DNA from 3 places in the Erwinia pyrifoliae DSM 12163 genome. Region 3 is predicted to be linked to each of the others. Evidence: predicted binding sites of a transcription regulator. Region 3 holds the regulator's gene; each other region holds the start of a gene.
The links. The regulator CRP, encoded in region 3, controls carbon source genes, mostly activating them, when cyclic AMP is high. The targets are predictions, from matches to a motif close to ATGTGANNNNNNTCACAT.

Region 1 (7,771 bases), 1.8 Mb from region 3:
CATCGCCGATGATATAAAGCAAAACTACGATCGCTACGACGGTTTTGTTATCCTGCACGGTACTGACACCATGGCGTTTACCGCCTCGGCTCTCTCATTTATGCTGGAAAACCTCGCCAGGCCGGTTATCGTGACAGGGTCACAGATACCGCTTGAACAGCTGCGTTCCGACGGGCAGCAGAATTTGCTGAATTCGTTATTCGTTGCCGCCAACTACCCGATTAATGAAGTCACGCTGTTTTTCAATAACACCCTGTATCGTGGCAACCGCACCACCAAGGCACATGCCGACGGTTTTAACGCTTTCGCCTCGCCCAATCTGCCACCGCTGCTGGAAGCGGGTATCCATATTCGTCGTCTCAATACCCCTCCGGCTCCTGCTGGCGAGGGTGAATTGGTGGTGCACCCGATCACCCCGCAGCCTATCGGGGTGGTTACCCTCTATCCCGGCATTTCGGCCGAAGTGGTGCGCAATTTTCTTCAGCAGCCGGTTAAAGCGCTGATCCTGCGCTCTTACGGCGTGGGTAACGCGCCACAGAATAAGGCGTTTCTTCAGGAGCTTAAAGACGCCACCGGGCGCGGCATCGTGGTGGTGAATCTGACCCAGTGTATCTCCGGCAAGGTCAATATGGGCGGTTACGCCACCGGAAATGCGTTGGCACATGCAGGTGTGGTGAGCGGCGCAGATCTGACCGTTGAAGCCACGCTGACCAAGCTGCACTACCTGCTGAGCCAGGATCTGACCAGCGATGAAATCCGCCAGCTGATGAAGCAGAATCTGCGTGGCGAACTGACCCCGGATTGAGGCAACCATGAGCATACGTCAGGCACTATTATTGATAGACCTGCAAAATGACTTTTGTCCCGGCGGGGCGTTGGCCGTCAGCGAAGGGGATCAGACCATTGCCGTCGCTAACCGCCTTGCTGCCGATTTCCAGCGGCGTGGCGAGACGGTGATCGCCACCCTCGACTGGCATCCTGCAGGGCATGGCAGTTTTGCCTCCAACGCCGGGACTATAGTGGGAACCCAGGGCGATTTAAACGGCTTACCCCAGATCTGGTGGCCGGATCATTGCGTGCAGCATAGCCACGGTGCGCAGCTGCATCCTTTGCTCGATCGCGCGGCAATCAGCCTGCTGGTGCACAAAGGTGAGAATGCAGAAATTGATAGCTACAGTGCATTTTATGATAATGGCCAGCGCCATCAGACGCTGTTACACGGCTGGCTGAGTGAGCTTGGCATTACTGCCCTGACCGTAATGGGCCTGGCGACCGATTACTGCGTGAAATTTAGCGTGCTGGACGCACTGGCTCTGGGCTACCGGGTGACGGTGGTGACAGCAGGCTGCCGGGGCGTTAATCTGCATCCTGACGACAGTGACAATGCCCTGCTATCTATGACTCAGGCAGGTGCGATCCTCATTTAACCCTGTGCAGGGCGGGGTCGGAACTGGCTGACCCCTCTTTGGCTGCGCTAACTCATCCCTGCAGGGATCATTTACTGGAGCCTGATGCGCGTCACCGCCTCGTCGCAGATGCCGAACTCCTCTTTCAGCTGCTTTTTGCTTTTCATCACTATCTCCCCGCCCTTTGCCACACTCATATGTTGCGGGTTGTCATTGTTTCGCGCCTGCCAGAGTAGCACCAGCTGCAGGCTATGCTCTTTTTGCTCCGGCGTCAGCGCAACGCCATCGGCCCATTTGCCGGTTTCTACGGCGGTGACCAGGCGCTGATACACCTCCGACGTCATGCCGGCGATCATTTCATCCAGTTCCATCATGACTCCTTAGCCCGGCGTTTTATTGCCATCGTCATCGGTAAAACTCAGCGAGGCTGAATTAACACAAAAGCGTTCGCCTGTTGGCTGCGGGCCATCCGGGAAAACATGGCCGAGATGCGCGTCACAACTGCCACAGCGGATTTCAATGCGCTGCATGCCGTGAGTGTTATCCTCCAGATAGCGGATAGCCTCGTCGCTGTAGGGCTGATAAAAGCTGGGCCAGCCGCAGCCAGAATCATATTTAGCCCCCGACAAGAACAGCGACGCCCGGCAAACCAGACAATGGTAAATGCCGTCGCTTTTGTTGTGCAGCAGCTTGCCGGAGTACGGAGGCTCGGTGCCACGCTGTTGCGTCACATAGTGCTGCATTTCAGTTAAGGCGTTTTCGGATGAAAAAGAGGTGTCTTCATTAGCCATATTCAACTCTCTGACCAGGTTAATCCGTCAATTACAACTCATATTCTAACAAACACTTAACAACGTCAGGTGGATTTTTTGTGATCGCCCGGCAAGCTTTTGTGGCCAGACTTAAAATTGTGATGCAGATCACCATTCAGAGCTTGCCCCCTTTAGAAAAGAACAAACTGCCCCAAAATCAGTCCTGCCATTCGTTAAGAAACCGGTTTTATGTTGAATAATTCCTGATCTCTGGTTGATTTGTCGCAACTATTGACACGATTCCGCTTGACGCCTGGTAAGGTTTTTGTAATTTTACAGCCAACCTTTTATTCACTATCAACAAGCTGGTGGAATATATGACTATCAAAGTAGGTATCAACGGTTTTGGCCGTATCGGTCGCATCGTTTTCCGTGCTGCTCAGGAACGTTCTGACGTAGAAATCGTTGCTATCAACGATCTGCTCGACGCAGAGTACATGGCTTACATGCTGAAGTATGACTCAACTCACGGGCGTTTTAACGGCACCGTAGAAGTCAAAGACGGCCATCTGGTTGTTAACGGCAAAACCATCCGTGTTACCGCTGAGCGCGATCCAGCGAACCTGAAGTGGGATGCGGCCGGCGTTGATGTGGTAGCTGAAGCAACCGGTATCTTCCTGACCGATGAGACGGCACGTAAACACATCGAAGCTGGCGCTAAGAAAGTGGTACTGACTGGCCCGTCTAAAGATGATACCCCGATGTTCGTCATGGGTGTGAACCACAAGGCTTACGCGGGTCAGGCTATCGTTTCTAACGCCTCCTGCACCACTAACTGCCTGGCACCGCTGGCGAAAGTCATCAACGATAAATTCGGTATTGTTGAAGCACTGATGACCACTGTTCACGCGACGACGGCGACCCAGAAGACCGTTGACGGCCCGTCTCACAAAGACTGGCGCGGCGGCCGTGGCGCATCGCAGAACATTATCCCTTCTTCTACCGGTGCTGCGAAAGCGGTAGGTAAAGTGATCCCTGAGCTAAACGGCAAACTGACCGGTATGGCGTTCCGCGTTCCTACTCCTAACGTTTCCGTTGTTGATCTGACTGCACGTCTGGAAAAGCCGGCGTCTTACAAAGAAATCTGTGACACGATTAAAGCGGCTGCCGAAGGTGAGTTGAAAGGTATTCTGGGCTACACCGAAGATGAAGTGGTTTCTACCGATTTCAACGGCGAAAAACTGACCTCTATCTTTGATGCTAAAGCCGGTATCGCCCTGAATGACAACTTTGTGAAACTGGTATCCTGGTACGACAACGAAACAGGTTACTCGAACAAGGTTCTGGATCTGATTGCTCACATCGCTAAATAAGTTATCAGCCGCATAAACTGGCAAGACTTAAGGCAGTTTAAGGCTGGATGTGGAACAAACCTGAGGGCGACGCATGTCGCCCTTTTTTGTCGCTTAATTCTGGAGGCTGTCTGATGAACGAGAACATATTCTCCCTGCCTGTGCTTAACCCGTTGACCCCCTACCTCTCACAGCGCCAGCTGGGCGAGTTACCGGTCATTGTCATCACCCATCCCAAAGTACGCGCGGCCGTTACCCTTCAGGGCGCCCAGCTGATTGCCTGGCAGCCCACGGGTGAAAAGCCCGTTATCTGGCTTAGCGATAAAACTCCTCTGCGTGACGGAAAAGCGATTCGCGGCGGTGTGCCTGTTTGTTGGCCCTGGTTTGGCCCGGCCGGCGAGCCGGCACATGGCTTTGCCCGTCATCTGCCCTGGGAGCTTTTTGCACATGATGAGAACGAACAGTGCGTCATGTTGACGCTGGTATTGAAAAGCAGCGAGAGAACCAGGAAGTTATGGCCACACGATTTTACCCTGTTTGCCCGGTTCCGCTTTGGCGAACACTGTGAGATTGAACTTGAAGCACATGGTGCATTTGAGTCAACTGCCGCACTGCACAGTTACTTCGCCGTGGCGGATATCGGCGGCGTTTCGGTCAGTGGCCTGGGGCCGGGTTATATTGATAAAGTCAAAGATGGGGTGACGGGAACGTCTGACGACGGCGTACAAACCTATCCTCAGCGCACCGACCGTACTTACACGCAGCCTGACGATTGCAGCGTCATTAGCGATAACAGCGGAGAGCGGGTGATTGAAGTGCATCACCATTACCACAGTGACGTTGTCACATGGAATCCGGGACCCGCGTTATCATGTAGCATGGCCGATATGGCCAATGACGGATATAAAACCATGGTTTGTGTCGAAACGGCGCATATCAGTCAGCCAATGATCAGCAGCGACGACAGGCCAGCCCGACTGGCAACCACCTTCAGGGTTCGTCGAAAAAAGTGAAGTTTGCCGGGCGTATACACAACCCAGCCCAATCCTGAGTGAATACGCCCCGGAATGCAGAAACTGTAGTGCCGTTAAGCCGCTAAGGCCGCCAGGGGAGTCAAACGATGTCCAGCGCCACCCTGGCCGCTGGTGGGGGGAATGCCTGATTAATCAGGGCCAATTCATCACGACGAAAATTAAGCATGCCCGGGGTAAAACGTTGATACCCGCCAGGCGCGGTCGTGCCGAACGTTCAGCGCGTTACCGACGACCTGTTCCGCACCGCCATCGGCATACATCTCTGCGCTGTTTGTCAGGGTAAGGCTCATCTCCAGCCCCGTTAATAAAGCGGCAACCTGCTGCTGAGGCTGTCCGGCATATTCCCCCATAAACCACGTTCCCAGCCGATAGCAGGCCGTGCTGCGCCGTCAGTGATGACAACCGGTAGACTCATCAGGCTCTCCCCTGCTCTGTTTTGGTGCATTCCGATGATGCAAAAGGCGTAATGCGCCCTGAATACGGGCGCTCAGGCCATCAGAATGTGTAGCTCACCCCGGTGAATAACAGCATTTGTGCCTTTTCATCAACCATCGGGCTGTCTTTAATTTCGCTACCGGGACGCAAATAGCGGCCGGACAACATGGCATTCCAGTTTTCGCTTATTTTCCATCCCGCGCTCAGCTCCAGATAAGGGCTCCAGCTGCTATCGGGATCATAACTGTCAACACCACTGCGTTGGGATTCATTCGGGGTGACACCGTAATAGTAGCGATTTTGCCGGGCGCTACTCCATAGCGCTCCGATACCTGGCGTCAGGCTGAACTGACCGACTTCAAAGCGATAAAGATACGCTACATCCCAAATAATACCGTTGCTGTTATCAAGCATATCGCCTGCCAACGTGGTACGTACGATGCCCCAGTCTGCGCTATGACGATATGCCAACCCGCCCATCAGCGTCATACGGCGCTTGTTGAGCGATTTCATATCGGCGTCATCGGCATCATCGGGATCGTAATTTTGCGGTGAACCAATAACCGTCAATGACAGCTGATCCTGCGGGTCTTTCCACAAAAAATATCCCGCCTGCAGGCTACGAATATAGAAGCTGTCCCCTTCATAATTGATGACGGGCAATGGGTAGTAGCGATCCTGTCCACTTTTATACGGGCTTTGACTGTAGAGCAGCCCGCCTCCCAGCGTTAAGGGATTGGCCTGTGCCAGCGGTGCCATTAAGCAGCAGGGTAAAAACGCAGAAAGCGCGGTAAATTTGAAATGGTTCACAACTTGTTCAATCCATAAATATAACAATCGGACTGACATTCTAAACGGGATGTGTTGTCTGCGTCAGAGAATCATACAACCTGTAACACTCTGAATTCACTTTCAGCCATTTGCGCTGCCGCCGTATAGCAACTGGAGGCTTGCAGGATCCTGTCAGGGCGCAGCAGTCAAGACTCAGGCTGTGCGTCAATGTAACTTTGTTATTGAAATTTCATTGAAAACTACGCTAATTCAGGAAATTTTCTGAATGCGATCTACGCTTAATAATGAACTACCCAGTTCGGTGAGCAGGCGACCCTCATTTTAAAGCAGGCCTATAAATCATGCCAGGTTGGCATAAGGGTTGCTGTACTCAGCTATGAATTCTTCAGGAGTGGTTATTTCTTCAGCTCCTGGTATCTGTGCTATACCCCGATAATTCGGGTTGCAGGAAGGCAGCTTCACCGTGAGCCCCGACCACTTATCAAGTCAAGCGGTTCGGCCATGCAAGCGAAGCGAACCTACCTGCAGCGCGAAGTATTTCCGGTATAAAAACAAAAGGACGGGCAACGCCATGAATATATTCGATCACTATCGTCAGCGTTATGAAGCTGCCAAGGACGAAGAGTTCACACTGCAGGAATTCCTGACTATTTGCCGTCAGGATCGCAGTGCATACGCCAATGCGGCGGAACGACTATTAATGGCCATTGGTGAACCTGTGATGGTCGACACCGCTCTGGAGCCTCGCCTTTCACGGCTTTTCTCCAACCGCGTCGTCGCGCGTTACCCGGCGTTCGAAGAGTTTTATGGTATGGAAGAAGCGATTGAGCAGATCGTCTCCTACCTGAAACATGCTGCGCAGGGCCTTGAAGAGAAGAAACAAATTCTTTATCTGCTGGGGCCGGTGGGCGGGGGTAAATCTTCTCTTGCTGAACGGCTGAAATCACTGATGCAGCGCGTACCGATTTATGTGCTCACCGCAGACGGCGAACGCAGTCCGGTCAATGACCATCCGCTGTGCCTGTTTAACCCGCAGGAAGATGCCAACATTCTCGACAAAGAATATGGCGTACCCCGTCGCTATCTGGGTACGATCATGTCGCCGTGGGCCGCGAAGCGTATGCACGATTTCGGCGGGGATATCACCCGTTTCAAGGTAGTGAAAATCTGGCCGTCGATACTGGAGCAGGTTGCCATCGCCAAAACCGAGCCGGGTGATGAAAACAACCAGGATATCTCGGCGCTGGTGGGTAAAGTTGATATCCGCAAGCTGGAAAATCATGCGCAGAACGATCCTGATGCTTATGGTTATTCCGGCGCGCTGTGCCGGGCGAACCAGGGAATGATGGAGTTTGTCGAGATGTTTAAAGCGCCGATTAAGGTGCTTCATCCTCTGCTTACCGCGACTCAGGAAGGTAACTATAACGGCACAGAGGGCATTTCCGCCCTGCCTTTTAACGGGATTATTCTGGCGCACTCGAATGAATCAGAATGGGTTACGTTCCGTAATAACAAAAACAATGAGGCATTCCTTGACCGCGTTTACATCGTTAAGGTGCCCTACTGCCTGCGCGTTTCGGAAGAGATAAAAATCTACGAAAAATTGTTGGTTAACAGTGAACTGGCGCATGCGCCCTGTGCGCCGGGAACCCTGGAAACGCTGGCGCGCTTTTCCATCCTGTCGCGCTTAAAAGAGCCAGAGAACTCCAGCACCTACTCCAAAATGCGCGTCTATGACGGTGAAACCCTGAAGGATACCGATCCTAAGTCGAAATCCTATCAGGAGTACCGTGATTACGCCGGCGTGGATGAGGGGATGAACGGGCTGTCTACGCGCTTTGCCTTCAAAATCCTTTCGCGCGTATTCAATTTCGACCACGCCGAAGTGGCAGCAAACCCGGTTCATCTGTTCTATGTGCTTGAACAGCAGATAGATCGCGAGCAGTTTCCACAGGAACAGGCTGAAAAATATCTTGAATTCCTGAAGGGTTACCTGATCC
Region 2 (7,771 bases), 440 kb from region 3:
CTGACCCGTAAAGGCCAGCCCCGGCTAAAAAACAGTAGCCACTGCGCTGAACAGCCTGCTACTCCAGCCATCAGGTTATTCTGGCTGCACGGTTTTTTCCGTAGCTTCGGCGGATTTGCTCTGATGAAAATGCACATCCATCTGCGGATAAGGGATACCAATTTTGTTGGCATCCAGAGCAATCTTGAAGTTTTTCATCAAATCCCAGTAGACGCTTTGCAAATCATCTACCTTGCTCCAGCAGCGCACCACCACGTTGACGGATGAACCGGCAAGTTCATTAACGCCGATCTGAACCCCACGTTCCTGTACCACACGCGGCTCGGCATCCACCACCTTGCGCAGCACCTTAAATACCCGATCGAGATCCGCATCATAAGCAACACCAATAATGAATTCGTTGCGCCGCTCAGGCTCGCGCGAATAGTTGATGATATTGCCGCCGATAATTTTACCGTTTGGCACCACGACAATTTTGCCATCGGCGCTTCTCAGGGTGGTAGAGAAGATCTGCACCTGCAGTACCGTACCGCTCACGCCACCGAGATCGACAAACTCGCCCGCGCGGAACGGGCGGAAGGTCACCAGCAGCACGCCAGCCGCCAGGTTAGACAGCGAACCCTGCAGGGCCAGCGCAAAGGCAAAACCAGCGGCAGCCAGCGCCGCAATCACCGATGCGGTTTGTACACCCACACGCCCTAAGGCCGCGATCAGGGTAAAAGCAATAATGCCATAACGTACCAGACCGGAAAGGAAATCAGCTACGGTGGGGTCGATATGGCGTGCGATCAGCAGTTTATTAACGGTTTTGGCAATAAAACGCGCCGCCATCATGCCAACAATGACGATAACAATCGCCGCGACAATATTCACGACATAGCCAAGCAGTTGCGCCTGGTTCCTCACCAGCCAGCTCCCGGCGTTATTGATACCGTCTACCACATTCAAATTATCCATTTCCCTGTCCTGTTGTTAGCCCAATAAGGGCGTTCAAATTCTTGCCGCGATCGCGACAAACGCTGGAGTAAGGGTAAAACAATAAAGTGAGAAGTGCCAAGTAAGTAGCGAGATTGATTGTATTTTCTGCTAAAAGGCGAAAAAAAAGGCCCGTATGGGCCTTTTTTGCAGGATAAGCTAATTACAGCACGTCGATAGCATTCAGTTCTTTAAATGCCTGTTCCAGACGAACGATCATTGAAGCCTGGGAAGCGCGCAGCCATACGCGCGGGTCGTAAAACTTCTTGTTCGGCTTATCAACGCCTTCCGGGTTACCCAGCTGCGCCTGAAGATAGCCTTCGTTCTTTTTATAGTACTGCAGGATGCCGTCCCAGGTTGCCCACTGGGTATCGGTATCGATGTTCATTTTGATCACGCCGTAGCTGATTGATTCCTGAATCTCAGCGGCTGATGAACCTGAACCACCGTGGAACACGAAGTCCAGCGCGTTATGCTCAAGGTTGTGTTTCTTGCTGACGAACTCCTGAGAGTCGCGCAGGATGGTCGGGGTCAGTTTCACGTTGCCTGGCTTGTATACGCCGTGTACGTTACCGAAAGACGCTGCAATGGTGAAACGCGGGCTGATTTTGCTCAGTTCGGTGTAAGCGTAGTCCACGTCTTCTGGCTGGGTGTAGAGTGCAGAAGCGTCCATATGGCTGTTGTCAACGCCGTCTTCTTCCCCACCGGTGCAGCCCAGTTCGATTTCCAGGGTCATGTCGATTTTCGCCATGCGCGCCAGGTACTTACTGGAAATCTCGATGTTCTCTTCCAGAGACTCTTCAGACAGGTCAATCATGTGAGAAGAGAACAGTGGCTTACCGGTTTTGGCGAAGTGTTCTTCACCCGCGTCCAGCAGACCGTCGATCCACGGCAGTAGTTTCTTCGCGCAGTGGTCAGTATGCAGGATCACCGGCACACCGTAGTGCCCGGCCATCAGGTGTACGTGATGTGCACCAGAGATGGCACCGAAAATGGCAGCAGCCTGTGGCTGGTCTGATTTCAAACCTTTGCCGGCAATAAAGCCTGCACCGCCGTTAGAGAACTGGATGATGACCGGCGATTTTACTTTCGCAGCGGTTTCCAGCACGGCATTGATGGAGTCAGTACCTACACAGTTAACAGCAGGCAGGGCGAATTTATTTTCTTTCGCCACTTTGAAGATCTTCTGCACGTCGTCACCGGTGACAACGCCTGGTTTTACGAAATCGAAAATTTTAGACATGTTAGCTTGTCCTGTTTTTGTCGGTCGTTTAAATGGAGTCTGTGAAATCAATCAGGCGGGGAAATTCGCCCCGCCACAGGGTTTACTGTTTTGCACGCTCTTCCAGCATGGCAACCGCCGGCAGAACTTTACCTTCTACAAATTCGAGGAAGGCACCGCCACCGGTAGAGATATAGGAGATTTTATCTTCGATACCAAACAGGTCAATGGCTGCCAGCGTATCACCACCGCCAGCAATGGAAAATGCATCGCTGTCTGCAATCGCATTGGCGACGATTTCAGTCCCTTTACGGAAGTTAGGGAATTCAAATACGCCTACCGGACCGTTCCACAGAATAGTTTTAGCATTTTTCAGCAGGTTAGCCATTGCCAGTGCGGTTTCGTCACCGAAGTCCATAATCTCTTCGTTATCCTGAACTTCAGAGACTTTCTTCACGGTAGATGGCGCAGTTTCAGAGAATTCCGTGCCTACGCGTGAATCAACCGGAACCGGAATACCGTATTCATCACGCAGTTTTTTCGCCGCATCAACAAAATCTGGCTCATAGAGGGATTTACCGACGTTGTTCTCAATGGCAACGAAGGTATTAGCGATGCCGCCGCCGACAATCACGGTGTCGGCAATCTTGACCAGTGAGTTGAGCACGTCGAACTTGGTAGAAACTTTCGAGCCCCCCACTACTGCCACCATCGGGCGTGCCGGGCTTTTCAGCGCTTTACCTAAGGCTTCCAGCTCAGCCGATAGCAGCGGCCCTGCACAGGCGACCGGAGCAAACTTGCCCACGCCGTGGGTAGAAGCCTGCGCGCGATGCGCGGTGCCGAAAGCATCCATCACAAAGATGTCGCACAGCGCGGCATATTTTTTAGAGAGGGTTTCGTCGTCTTTCTTTTCGCCTTTGTTAAAGCGCACGTTCTCCAGCACCACCAGCTTGCCGACAGCCAGCTCAACGCCATCAAGGTAGTCTTTTGCCAGTGAGACGTTATCTGCACCCAGCTTTTCTTTCAGGTAGTTAACTACTGGCAGCAGAGAGAACTCTTCGCTGTATTCGCCTTCGGTCGGGCGGCCCAGGTGGGAAGTCACCATCACTTTAGCGCCCTGCTTCAGCGCCGCTTCAATAGTCGGCAGAGAAGCGCGAATACGTGCATCTGACGTCACTTTCCCTTCTTTTACCGGCACGTTCAGATCGGCACGGATCAGAACACGTTTACCCGCAAGATCCAGATCGGTCATCTTAATTACAGACATGGTGAACCCTCTCGTTGATTCTCAAAGTTTTATTGACGCAGCCGCGTCCTGGCTGAAACCGCTGGTGGCCATCGCTAACGTAGTATCGATCATGCGGTTAGCAAAGCCCCATTCGTTGTCACACCAGACTAAAGTTTTAATCAGGTGCTGACCGCTGACCCGGGTCTGGGTGCCATCAACGATGGCACTGTGCGGATCGTGATTAAAATCAATAGAGACTAACGGTAATTCCGTGTAGTCAACTATACCACTAAATGCCCCCACCGACGCACTGTGCAGCAGGGCGTTGACCTCGCAGGCTTTCACCGCATCACGTACGCTGACGCTGAGATCGATCGCCGTCACGTTGATCGTCGGTACGCGCACCGCGATCGCTTCAAAGCGATCGTTAAATTTTGGAAATATTCGGGTTATGCCGGCGGCCAGACGCGTGTCGACCGGAATAATCGACTGGCTGGCGGCGCGGGTACGGCGCAAATCCGGGTGATAAGCATCTATCACCTGCTGGTCGTGCATCGCCGAATGAATGGTGGTGACCGTACCCGATACTATTCCCCAGGCATCATCCAGCAGTTTGATTATCGGAATAATGCAGTTGGTGGTACAGGAGGCATTTGATACCAGCAGATGCTCTGGCAGCAGCTCTTTTTCATTGACGCCATACACCACCGTCGCATCCAGATCGTGGTCGCCCGGGTGCGAAAACAACACTTTACGTGCACCCGCCTGCAGATGGGCCTCTCCGTCGGCACGGCTGCCGTACACTCCGGTGCAGTCGAGCACGATATCGACATTCAGCTCGCGCCACGGCAGGTGGTGAATCTCCGGAACATGCAGCAGACGAATAGTGTCATCACCGACCGTCAGCAGGTCGCGCTCCTGGCGGACGTCCCAGGCAAAACGCCCGTGGCTGGTATCGTATTTCAACAGATGCGCCATCCCGGCCGCATCAGCCAGTTCGTTGATAGCCACCACCGTAATCTCAGCCCGTCGCCCGGTTTCATATAGCGCACGTAAAACATTGCGGCCAATACGACCAAAACCATTAATGGCAATGCGAACGGTCATAACACTCCAAATCTGAATTCATCTTGAAATCGGACAATTAGCCTGAGCCAGCAGTCAGAATTTGTACAGAAAATTTTTGCGCTAAGGCATTGAGCACTGACGTCAATGACCGACGTACAAAAGCAAACTGAAACGCTTCAGCCAGAGTAATAGAAGTGAGGAATAATGGGAACGACTGGGGTCAATTGTGGCGCGTAACTTTGGATCTACGTCACAAAATTAGCTCTTACAGCGCGGAAACGGGCGGATCGTCGATCCGCCCGCTCATACAGCGTTACAGCAGTTCTTTCGCTTTGGCGACCACGTTATCCACGGTGAAGCCGAACAGTTCAAACAGCTTCTCTGCCGGGGCCGACTCGCCGAAGCCGGTCATGGCAACGATAGCCCCGTTCAGACCGGTATATTTGAACCAGTAATCAGCGATACCTGCCTCAATCGCCACGCGGGCGCTGACAGCTTTCGGCAACACCGATTCACGATAAGCCGCATCCTGCTTATCGAAGGCGTCGGTAGACGGCATGGAAACCACACGCGCTTTACGCCCTTCAGCAGTCAGTTTGTCATAAGCCGCAACCGCCAGTTCCACTTCAGAACCGGTAGCGATAAAGATCACTTCCGGTGTTCCCGCACAATCTTTCAGTACATAGGCACCACGGGCTACGTTCGCCAGCTGTTCAGCGGTACGTTCCTGCTGCGTCAGGTTCTGGCGCGAAAGGATCAGCGCCGTTGGGCCGTCATGGCGTTCAATGGCATATTTCCACGCAATCGCGGATTCAACCTGGTCGCACGGACGCCAGGTGCTCATGTTTGGCGTCACGCGCAGGCTTGCCAGCTGTTCAACCGGCTGGTGTGTCGGGCCATCCTCACCCAGCCCGATTGAGTCATGGGTATAAACCATTATCTGACGAATTTTCATCAGTGCGGCCATACGCACCGCGTTTCGCGCATACTCAACAAACATCAGGAAGGTCGCCGTATAAGGCAGGAAACCACCGTGCAGAGTAATGCCGTTAGCGATAGCGGTCATACCGAATTCGCGCACGCCGTAGTGAATATAGTTACCCGCTGCGTCTTCGTTGACAGGCCTGGAGCCGGACCACATAGTCAGATTACTTGGGGCCAGGTCAGCGGAACCGCCCAGGTACTCTGGCAGCAGTTTACCAAAAGCTTCGATAGCGTTCTGCGAGGCTTTACGGCTGGCGATTTTCGCCGGATTAGCCTGCAGTTGCTCAACGAACTTCTGCGATTCAGCAGCCCAGTTAGCCGGCAATTCGTTTTTGATACGGCGTTTAAACTCTTCAGCCAGCTCCGGGAAAGCCTGAGCATAGGCTGCAAACTTGTCGTTCCAGGTCGCTTCTTTGGCCTGACCGGCTTCTTTCGCATCCCACTGCGTGTAGATATTCTGAGGGATCTCAAACGGCGCGTGGTTCCAGCCCAGCTGCTTACGGGTCAGGGCAATTTCTTCGTCTCCCAGCGGTGCACCGTGAGAATCATGCGTACCGGCTTTATTCGGCGAACCAAAACCGATAACGGTTTTGCACATCAGCAGGGAAGGCTTATCGCTAACCGCTTTGGCTTCTTCAATCGCTTTTTTGATCTCATCCGCATCGTGGCCGTCCACGCCGCGCACAACGTGCCAGCCGTAAGACTCGAAGCGTTGCGCCGTATCGTCGGTGAACCAGCCGTCAATATGGCCATCAATGGAGATACCGTTGTCGTCATAGAAAGCCACCAGCTTGCCCAGCTTGAGCGTTCCCGCCAGCGAGCAGACTTCGTGGGAGATGCCTTCCATCATGCAGCCGTCACCCATAAACACGTAAGTGTTATGGTCAACCACGTCATGGCCCGGACGATTAAACTGTGCCGCCAGCGTGCGTTCCGCAATCGCCATACCGACCGCGTTAGCGATGCCCTGGCCCAGAGGCCCGGTGGTGGTTTCAACGCCCACGGTATAACCGTATTCCGGGTGGCCAGGGGTTTTGGAATGCAGCTGACGGAAGTTAGCCAGTTCGCTAATCGGCAGATCGTAGCCGCTGAGATGCAACAGGCTGTAGATCAGCATAGAGCCGTGGCCGTTTGACAGCACGAAGCGGTCGCGGTCAGCCCACTGCGGGTTGGTTGGGTTATGATTGAGGAATTCACGCCACAGCACTTCGGCGATATCAGCCATGCCCATTGGCGCGCCAGGGTGGCCGGATTTGGCTTTTTGCACCGCATCCATACTCAATGCGCGAATGGCGTTGGCAAGCTCTTTGCGAGAAGACATTTTCTACTCCAGGTCGGATTTAACGCTTCGCCTCCTTAACCTATTGTAATTAATGAGTTATAGGGCAAAGCCGAAGGGAAGTCGACCATCAATGTACATGAAATACGGGTAACATGTACATGGCGCTGGCGGTAAAAAAAATCACATAACTTGCCGTTTGGCTACAAGACGACTATGCAATCAGGGCAACAAACGTTATAACCGCCTTTCGCCGGGGCTAATCCGCCGACGAGACATAACAACATTGTGTTTTTACTCATTTGTTACCTTAATGGATAAACTGGAATGAAGAAACGTATCACTTGTATCGCGCTGGCGCTGACTGGCTTACTTTCCGGCTGTCAAAATTTTGACAGCAATGCCCTGATGCAGTCTGGCAGCCAGGCCTGGCAGGCCGCTACCCTTAGCGATGCGCAGGTTAAAGAGTTGAGCGACAAGTCCTGCCAGCAGATGGATAGCGAGGCACAAATTGCCCCTGACAGCAGCCCCTATGCACAACGCCTGAAAAAAATCTCCGCAGCGCTCGGGGATAACATCAACGGCACCCCGGCCAACTATAAAGTTTATCTGACTAAGGACGTCAACGCATGGGCGATGGCGAACGGCTGCATCCGCGTATATAGCGGCCTGATGGATTTGATGAGCGATAACGAAGTTGAAGGTGTGCTGGGCCACGAAATGGGCCACGTTGCGCTGGGTCACTCACGTAAAGCCATGCAGCTGGCCTGGGCTACCACTGCCGTGCGCAGCGCTGCCGCCTCCGTTGGCGGGGTTACCGCTTCGCTGTCGCAGTCACAGCTGGGCGATCTGGGTGAGAAGCTGGTAAACGCTCAGTTCTCACAGGGCCAGGAATCCCAGGCTGATGACTACTCTTTCGACCTGCTGAAAAAACGCAATATCAATCCACAGGGGCTGGTCACCAGCTTTGATAAACTGGCGAAGCTGGAAGGCACCCACGCCAGCAGCATGTTTG
Region 3 (7,771 bases):
AGATAACGTTTGCTTTTATCGTACCGCTGGTAAATAACGGTAAAGCGCTGGCGCGTTGGTGAGTGCCTCTTTACAATCATTATTGATTCTATGATTTGTTGCCCTCAGTAAGGATTTTTTCATGTTGAAACGCACTTTGACCGCAGTGGCGACAGTTCTCGCCCTGTCTTCGATCTCTGTCTCCGCTCTTGCCGCTAAGGGAGATGCGCATGTGCTGCTGACCACTTCAGCGGGCAATATTGAACTGGAACTGAATAACCAGAAAGCACCGGTTTCGGTGAAAAACTTTGTGGATTATGTCAACAACGGCTTCTACAACAACACAATTTTCCATCGTGTGATCCCCGGCTTTATGTTGCAGGGTGGCGGTTTCACTGCCGATATGCAGCAGAAGCAGCCAGGTGCGCCGATCAAAAATGAGGCAGATAACGGGCTGCTGAACAAACGCGGCACCCTCTCCATGGCGCGTACCGCAGAGAAGGACAGCGCCACCAGCCAGTTCTTTATCAACGTGGCGGACAATGCCTTCCTCGATCACGGCCAGCGTGATTTTGGCTATGCGGTATTTGGTAAAGTGGTGAAGGGTATGGACGTAGCGGACAAAATTGCCCAGGTCCAGACTAAAACCTTCGGTCCTTACCAGAATGTCCCGGTGACGCCGGTTGTTATTCTGTCGGCGAAAGTGCTGCCATAATTAACTGACTGCTTTCTCTGACCCGGGCCGCCCTGGCCCGGGCGTAACGGACCGATCATGCTGCTGCTTATCGATAACTACGACTCCTTCACCTGGAATCTCTACCAATATTTTTCCGAGCTGGGCGCTGAAGTATGCGTGCGGCGCAACGACGAGATTACCCTGGCGGGTATCGCCGAGCTGGCCCCCGACCAGCTGGTGATTTCCCCCGGCCCCTGTACCCCGAACGAAGCGGGGATCTCGGTGGATGCCATCCGTCATTTTGCTGGCCAGTTGCCGATCCTCGGTGTTTGCCTTGGGCATCAGGCCATTGCCCAGGCATTTGGCGCGCGTGTTGAACGGGCACGAAGGGTGATGCACGGTAAAACCTCGGCGATTGAGCATAACGATGCTGGCGTATTTGCCGGCCTCAACCATCCGTTGACGGTCACGCGCTATCACTCGCTGATCGTGGCGGCAGACAGCCTGCCTGCTGCATTTGAACTCACCGCCTGGACGCTGCGTGATGACGGCCAGCCGGACGAAATTATGGGTTTTCGTCACCGTACGCTGGCGCTGGAAGGGGTGCAGTTCCATCCGGAAAGCATTCTGAGCGAGCAGGGGCATCAGCTGCTGGCTAATTTTCTTAAACGCTGATTAATGTTTGCCTTTTTCTGACTTTTTATGCATATTTTATGACTATATTTTCATGTGTATGAAAAGACTAAACGGTGAGGTAATGAATGGCGGCGGAAAAGAAAGCGGTAACGCGGGCGACGTTTGATCAGGTGATTTTGCCTGTTTATGCACCAGCACAGTTTGTGCCGGTCAAAGGCCAGGGTAGCCGTATCTGGGACCAGCAGGGTAAAGAGTATATCGATTTCTCCGGTGGGATTGCGGTTACCGCGCTGGGCCACTGCCATCCGGCGCTGGTGGAGGCATTAAAAACCCAGGGCGAAACCCTGTGGCACACCAGCAACGTTTTCACCAACGAGCCAGCCTTGCGCCTGGCGAGTAAACTGATCGATGCCACCTTTGCCGAGCGCGTGTTCTTTGCCAACTCCGGCGCGGAAGCCAACGAAGCGGCTTTCAAGCTGGCGCGTTACTACGCTTCACAGCGCCACAGCCCGTATAAAAGCAAAATTATTGCCTTCCATAATGCGTTTCACGGCCGCACGCTGTTTACCGTTTCCGTCGGCGGGCAGCCAAAATACTCCGACGGCTTTGGACCAAAACCGGCTGATATTGTCCATGTGCCCTTTAACGATCTGGCAGCGGTCAAAGCGGTTATCGACGATCATACCTGTGCGATTGTCGTCGAGCCGATCCAGGGAGAGGGCGGCGTGGTGCCGGCTACCGAGGAATTTATGCAGGGGCTGCGTCAGCTGTGTGATGAACATCATGCGCTGCTGGTGCTGGACGAAGTACAGAGCGGCATGGGCCGTAGCGGCAAGCTGTTTGCCTGTGAGCACTACGGCGTGAGCCCGGATATCCTCACCACGGCTAAGGCTCTGGGTGGCGGCTTCCCGGTCAGCGCGATGCTGACCACCAACGACATTGCTTCAGTGATGGCACCAGGCGTGCACGGCACCACCTACGGCGGCAACCCGCTGGCCTGTGCGGTGGCTGAAGCGGCGCTGGACATCATCAATACGCCGGAAGTGCTCGACGGCGTGGCCGCGCGGCGGCAGCTGTTTGTTGATGCGCTACAGGCGCTAAATGCTAAGCGCGATCTGTTCAGCGATATCCGTGGCAAAGGGCTGCTGATTGGCGCAGCGCTGAAGCCACAGTACGCTGATAAAGCCCGCGAAATCCTTAACGTGGCGGCGGCCGAAGGGGTGATGGTGCTGGTAGCCGGTAGCGGCGTGATGCGCTTCGCGCCATCGCTGGTGATAGAGCCTGCCGATATCGCCGAAGGCATGGTGCGCTTTGCTGCGGCCGTTGATAAAGTACTGGGCTGAGCGACGGTGCGCTAACCGTGCGGCGACCGCTTATTCGGGTTGCCGCTATGACGATTTCCCCAAGCGACGTGACAGCCAGTGGCCATGATGTGGGCGCTGGCTCCAGGCCAGTGATGAAATGGTGTGCATGGTGTTAAGGTGGTCGAGAATACGCTCGATGTGACCTTCCAGCAGGGTCACCGGGCCATGCTGGAAATTGTCCGGTGCCTCCAGCACATTGCTTTTTGAACCCGGCCCGTCATATTCCAGCCGCTGCTGGCAACGTTGCAGGGCTATCTCGCAGGACTGAAGATAGCGCTCCGCCAGCGAGGCGGTGAGCATGGTATGTTCCCGCGCCATAATCGTCATCGCATTAATATGTTCAACGATCAGCTGGCTGTGGGTAACCCACAGTTTCATATCGGCCAAATAGCGGGAATTGAAGCCAGGCTCCTGCATCGCCTGATTCAGGGAGTTATACAGCGCGTTATGCGCCTGATTGACTTTAATACGCTGGTTCGCCAGCTTGCTGACATCCTGTTCATTGCCTAACAACATCTGCAACGCTTCCTGAAAGGCCTCCAGCGCATCGTTTGCGTTCTGGCGCAGCAGCCCGCTCTGCCACTGCGGCCACAGCCAGATGTTGCCGCCAAAGGCAATCAGGCAGCCCATCAACGTATCGAGCAGGCGCGGCAATAAGAAGCTCTCCCCGTTCAGCGACAAAAGCTGGAGAGAATAAACCGCCGTTACCGTAAAGCCCACCGTCGCCCAACCGTAGAACTTGCGTAAAATCAGGTAACTGACCAGGGTGATGGCCAGCATCACCAGTAATGTCATTGACTCAGGAGCATGCAGGCGCAGGGCCAGTGCGGCAACCGCCAGCCCGGCCAGGGTGCCGAGCGCCCGGTGCTGGATGCGCACCCGGGTGGCACTGTAGCCGTTCAGGCTGACAAACATCATGGTCATCAGTATCCAGTACGGCTTCGGCATAGCCAAAAACAGCGCCAGCGTACTGGCAAAGGTCAACATCACCGCATAGCGTGCGGCGGTGCGCAAAGCGGTAGATTTAAGCGAAAGGTAGCTTTTCAGCGCCGGCAGCAGCGGCAGGCGGCGCTGACGGTCGGCCATCAAATCGCGGCGGTAAAGCGGGCGTTGAGTGCGCAGCACGCGCGCAATACGGCTGAAATGGTAGTAGCAAAAATGACCGACCGGATTATCCGGATGCTGATGGACTACCTTCTCCAGCGCTTCCAGCGGCTGCTCCATCTCAAAACGTTTGGGGAAGCGGTGATACAGGATATCGTCAGCCAGCTCGCGCAGACGGGCGGCGATACGCTGCGCATTCCAGCGGATCACCGCCTCGGCGTGGCTCAGGCGCACCAGTTTTTGCACGTCTTCCGGCTGATGCAGGCTGACGGCGATGTGCTCCTGCAGGTCAAGCGCCACCTGGAAAGCGCGCGTCAAAGGCTGGTAGTGCTGGTTGCGGTTGGCTGCCAGCATATGAATTTGCTGGTAACAGGTAGTGATGAGGTCGACGGCCTTTTGCTGGCGGGCAAACAGCGGCGGCATGGCGGTTGAGGGATCGTTCAACTGATTTAAATGGCGATACTTTGCCTCGCAGTAGTCAGCCAGCTCGCGATATAGCAGGCTGAGCGTTTCGCGCATCGGCTGCTCTTTCCACAGCCAGAACCAGAACCAGTTAAATACGCCGTACCAGATGGTGCCCAGGATATACAGTAACGGAGGCTGCCACATCGGCACTTTCCCCGCGAGGCTAAGGGTGAAGATGGCGGCAATCAGCGAGGCGGGCATCAGGCGGGCATGCAGCGGGCCGATCTCGCCGGTAACCCCCAGCAGCATCGCCATCAGCAGCAGGATCAGCGGCAGCGGGATCCCCTGGGCGCCGGCATACTGGATAATAAAACTGCTGCCGGCGAACAGGCCTCCGCCCACCATCAGGCGTTTAAAGAAGTGTTTATGCGGCGTATCCAGCCCGGCATTGTTGCAGCAGGCGGGAACCAGTGAGAACAGCAGACCTTTCTGTAAATCTCCCAGCAGCCAGCCAAGTGCAACCGGCAAACACAGCACCAGCGTTTGCCGCAGTGCGTAGTTAACTTCAGGTTGATAAATGATTCTGCGCCACATCAGCCGCACCAAATAGAAAAAGGCGCGACAGAGGCTGGCGCGCCGTGGGTTCAGGGGCGATTAACGCGTGCCGTAAACGACGATGGTTTTACCGTGTGCGGAGATCAGGTTTTGATCTTCCAGCATTTTCAGTATACGACCGACCGTTTCGCGCGAGCAGCCAACAATCTGGCCGATCTCCTGACGGGTGATTTTGATCTGCATCCCGTCCGGGTGCGTCATTGCATCGGGCTGTTTTGCCAGGTTCAGCAGCGTCTGGGCAATGCGTCCGGTCACATCAAGGAAAGCTAAATTACCCACTTTTTCCGAGGTGACCTGCAGGCGACGCGCCATCTGCGAAGACAGGCGCATCAGGATGTCAGGATTGACCTGGATCAGCTGACGGAATTTTTTGTAAGAGATTTCAGCCACTTCACAGGCTACTTTGGCACGTACCCAGGCACTGCGTTCCTGGCCCTCTTCAAAGAGGCCCAGCTCGCCGATAAAATCCCCCTGGTTGAGATAAGAGAGGATCATCTCTTTCCCTTCTTCATCCTTGATTAATACCGCTACTGAACCTTTAACGATGTAGTAAAGGGTTTCCGCCTTCTCACCCTGATGGATCAGCGTGCTTTTGGATGGATATTTGTGAATATGGCAATGGGACAGGAACCATTCGAGAGTAGGGTCTGTTTGCGGTTTGCCGAGAACCATTCGCTGTTATCCTCTGTTGTCATCTGGCCTGAATACATCCGGTTTACCACGCAGCAAGTGCCACGATCCCCTTGCTGCCGCACGTAAATATTGGGGATATACGGGGGGCTGAATCCCTGCCAGGCGTTGACATAGTCAAGCGTTCCGATAGGAAAAGACACGGGTCGCTCCGGGGCAAGCCGTATGCTGTCGTTTCGTTTTCACCAACATCATGATGCAGATGAAATTTACAGCCTCGTTTGTAGCACAGCTTGGGATGGCTGTCTTCTGTTGTCTCGCTTCAGCATAGTCAGAAAAAGAGAGCGTTGCCGTTTAAGTGACTGCGGCGTACTCTGCTGTAACTAAATGAATTGGAGGATGTTGTTATGCAGGCACGGGTTAAATGGGTTGAAGGGATGACGTTTTTGGGAGAATCCTCATCCGGCCATCAGGTGCTGATGGATGGTAATTCGGGCGATAAAGCACCAAGCCCGATGGAAATGGTGCTGATGGCCGTCGGCGGCTGCAGCGCCATAGACGTGGTTTCGATTTTGCAAAAGGGCCGCCACAGCGTGGCTGACTGCGAAGTAAAACTGACCTCAGAACGCCGCGAAGAGGCACCGCGTATCTTCACCCACATCAACCTGCACTTTATGGTCAGCGGAACCGCGCTGGCGGATAACGCGGTAGCGCGTGCGGTCGATCTCTCTGCGGAAAAATACTGCTCGGTGGCGATCATGTTGGGCAAGGGGGTGAAGATAAGTCACAGTTATGAAGTTATCGCACTGGCCTGATCCAGCCCCTTCGCTTAGCGGTGAAAGGAAAGAACGTCAGCCGATTTTCTTTCCTTCAATCAACCGCTTGACCAGCGGCCCCATAATCAGCTCCATCGCCAGCCCCATTTTGCCGCCCGGCACCACCAGGGTTTTGATATGTGAGATAAACGAACCCTGCAACATGGACAGCAGGTAAGGGAAATCGATATCTTCCAGCCCCTGAAAGTGGACAACCACGAAACTCTCATCCAAAGAAGGGATGCCACGGGCGGCAAACGGGTTGGAGGTATCCACGGTCGGAACGCGCTGGAAGTTAATATGGGTGCGTGAAAACTGCGGGGTAATAAAGTTGATGTAATCCTCCATGGATCGCACCACGGAATCCATCACCGCTTCGCGCGAGTGGCCGCGTTCGCTGGTATCGCGCACCAGTTTCTGGATCCACTCAAGGTTGACAATGGGCACCACGCCAACCAGCAGATCCACCTTGTCCGCCACGTTATGCTGCGGGGTGACAACGCCGCCGTGCAACCCCTCATAAAACAGCACGTCGGTCGGTTCCGCCAGCGGCTGCCACGGCGTGAAGGTGCCTGGCACCTGATTCCAGGGTACGGCTTCATCATAAGTATGCAGATACTTACGCGACTTTCCTTTACCGCTGCGACCATATTCGCTAAATGTGCGCTCCAGCAGTCCGAAATCATTTGCTTCCGGGCCAAAATAGCTAACGTGTTTACCCATATCGCGCGCTTTGCGGATTGCCATATCCATCTCCGGGCGGGTAAAGCGGTGAAAGCTGTCTCCTTCTACTTCCGCAGCATGCAGATCCAGCTGCTGGAAAATCTTCCTGAATGCCAGGCTGGTGGTGGTGGTTCCTGCCCCGCTGGAGCCGGTAACGGCGATAACCGGATGTTTAATCGACATGGCGAACAACTCCCTGAAAAAACGGGTGGGGCTGCATTGGTAACATGATTTGTCGATCTGTGTCACCCATGCAGCAGGTACAGCGATAAAATACAGGCAAAATGCGCTTAGCCGTGAAACTGGCCGCGCGGCATAATGTTGACCGACTCGTGCAGTTCAGACCACACCAGCACCACCTCGCCGCTGCTCAGCTGACGGCGAACATCGGCGACTTTCTGTTCCAGCGATCGCTCATGTTCGCCATAATCGGTGCCTTCGCGCAGCACAAAGGATTCAATCAGGTTATCAAGCGTTGCAGAATCGAGTTCTTTCCAGGGAATAATCATCAGTTGTCCAGCCAGGTGGTAAGCCATTGCGGAATGCGTTGCTCCAGCCACATTTGTGGGCTGCGCAGCGTTCCGCCTACAAAACCGACGTGCCCGCCATGCTGCGTCAGCTGATATTCAACGTTTGACGGCAGCAGGGCAGGATCGGGGATCACGTCAGCGGTCATAAAAGGGTCATCCTGTGCGTGAATGATCAGCAGCGGCTTACGCACACCGGGCAGCAGCGGCATGGCGCTGCTACGGCGGTAGTAGTCGCTGGCATCAATAAAGCCATGAGCGCGGGCGGTTATCGCATTATCGAAATCGCGCAGATGG

Region 1: the regulator CRP is predicted to act here: its motif matches at 2,315-2,332, upstream of msrB (peptide-methionine (R)-S-oxide reductase MsrB).
Region 2: the regulator CRP is predicted to act here: its motif matches at 4,732-4,749, upstream of epd (erythrose-4-phosphate dehydrogenase).

Annotation. Positions count from the first base shown of each region.
Region 1 covers NC_017390.1:1,853,187-1,860,957, reverse strand. The annotation lists gene ansA (asparaginase) at 1-805, shown strand, start outside; gene pncA (bifunctional nicotinamidase/pyrazinamidase) at 813-1,427, shown strand; gene EPYR_RS08250 (YeaC family protein) at 1,499-1,777, opposite strand; gene msrB (peptide-methionine (R)-S-oxide reductase MsrB) at 1,787-2,197, opposite strand; gene gapA (glyceraldehyde-3-phosphate dehydrogenase) at 2,536-3,531, shown strand; gene EPYR_RS08235 (D-hexose-6-phosphate mutarotase) at 3,645-4,523, shown strand; gene EPYR_RS08230 (aldo-keto reductase family protein) at 4,703-4,894, opposite strand; gene EPYR_RS08225 (MipA/OmpV family protein) at 5,040-5,828, opposite strand; gene yeaG (protein kinase YeaG) at 6,343-7,771, shown strand, end outside.
Region 2 covers NC_017390.1:3,260,494-3,268,264, forward strand. The annotation lists gene mscS (small-conductance mechanosensitive channel MscS) at 76-957, opposite strand; gene fbaA (class II fructose-bisphosphate aldolase) at 1,139-2,218, opposite strand; gene pgk (phosphoglycerate kinase) at 2,301-3,464, opposite strand; gene epd (erythrose-4-phosphate dehydrogenase) at 3,486-4,532, opposite strand; gene tkt (transketolase) at 4,807-6,798, opposite strand; gene loiP (metalloprotease LoiP) at 7,084-7,771, shown strand, end outside.
Region 3 covers NC_017390.1:3,701,976-3,709,746, reverse strand. The annotation lists gene ppiA (peptidylprolyl isomerase A) at 122-694, shown strand; gene EPYR_RS16935 (aminodeoxychorismate synthase component II) at 752-1,330, shown strand; gene argD (bifunctional acetylornithine/succinyldiaminopimelate transaminase) at 1,417-2,634, shown strand; gene EPYR_RS16925 (YccS/YhfK family putative transporter) at 2,680-4,758, opposite strand; gene crp (cAMP-activated global transcriptional regulator CRP) at 4,819-5,451, opposite strand; gene EPYR_RS16915 (OsmC family protein) at 5,817-6,224, shown strand; gene EPYR_RS16910 (phosphoribulokinase) at 6,261-7,130, opposite strand; gene EPYR_RS16905 (YheU family protein) at 7,238-7,456, opposite strand; gene EPYR_RS16900 (hydrolase) at 7,456-7,771, opposite strand, start outside.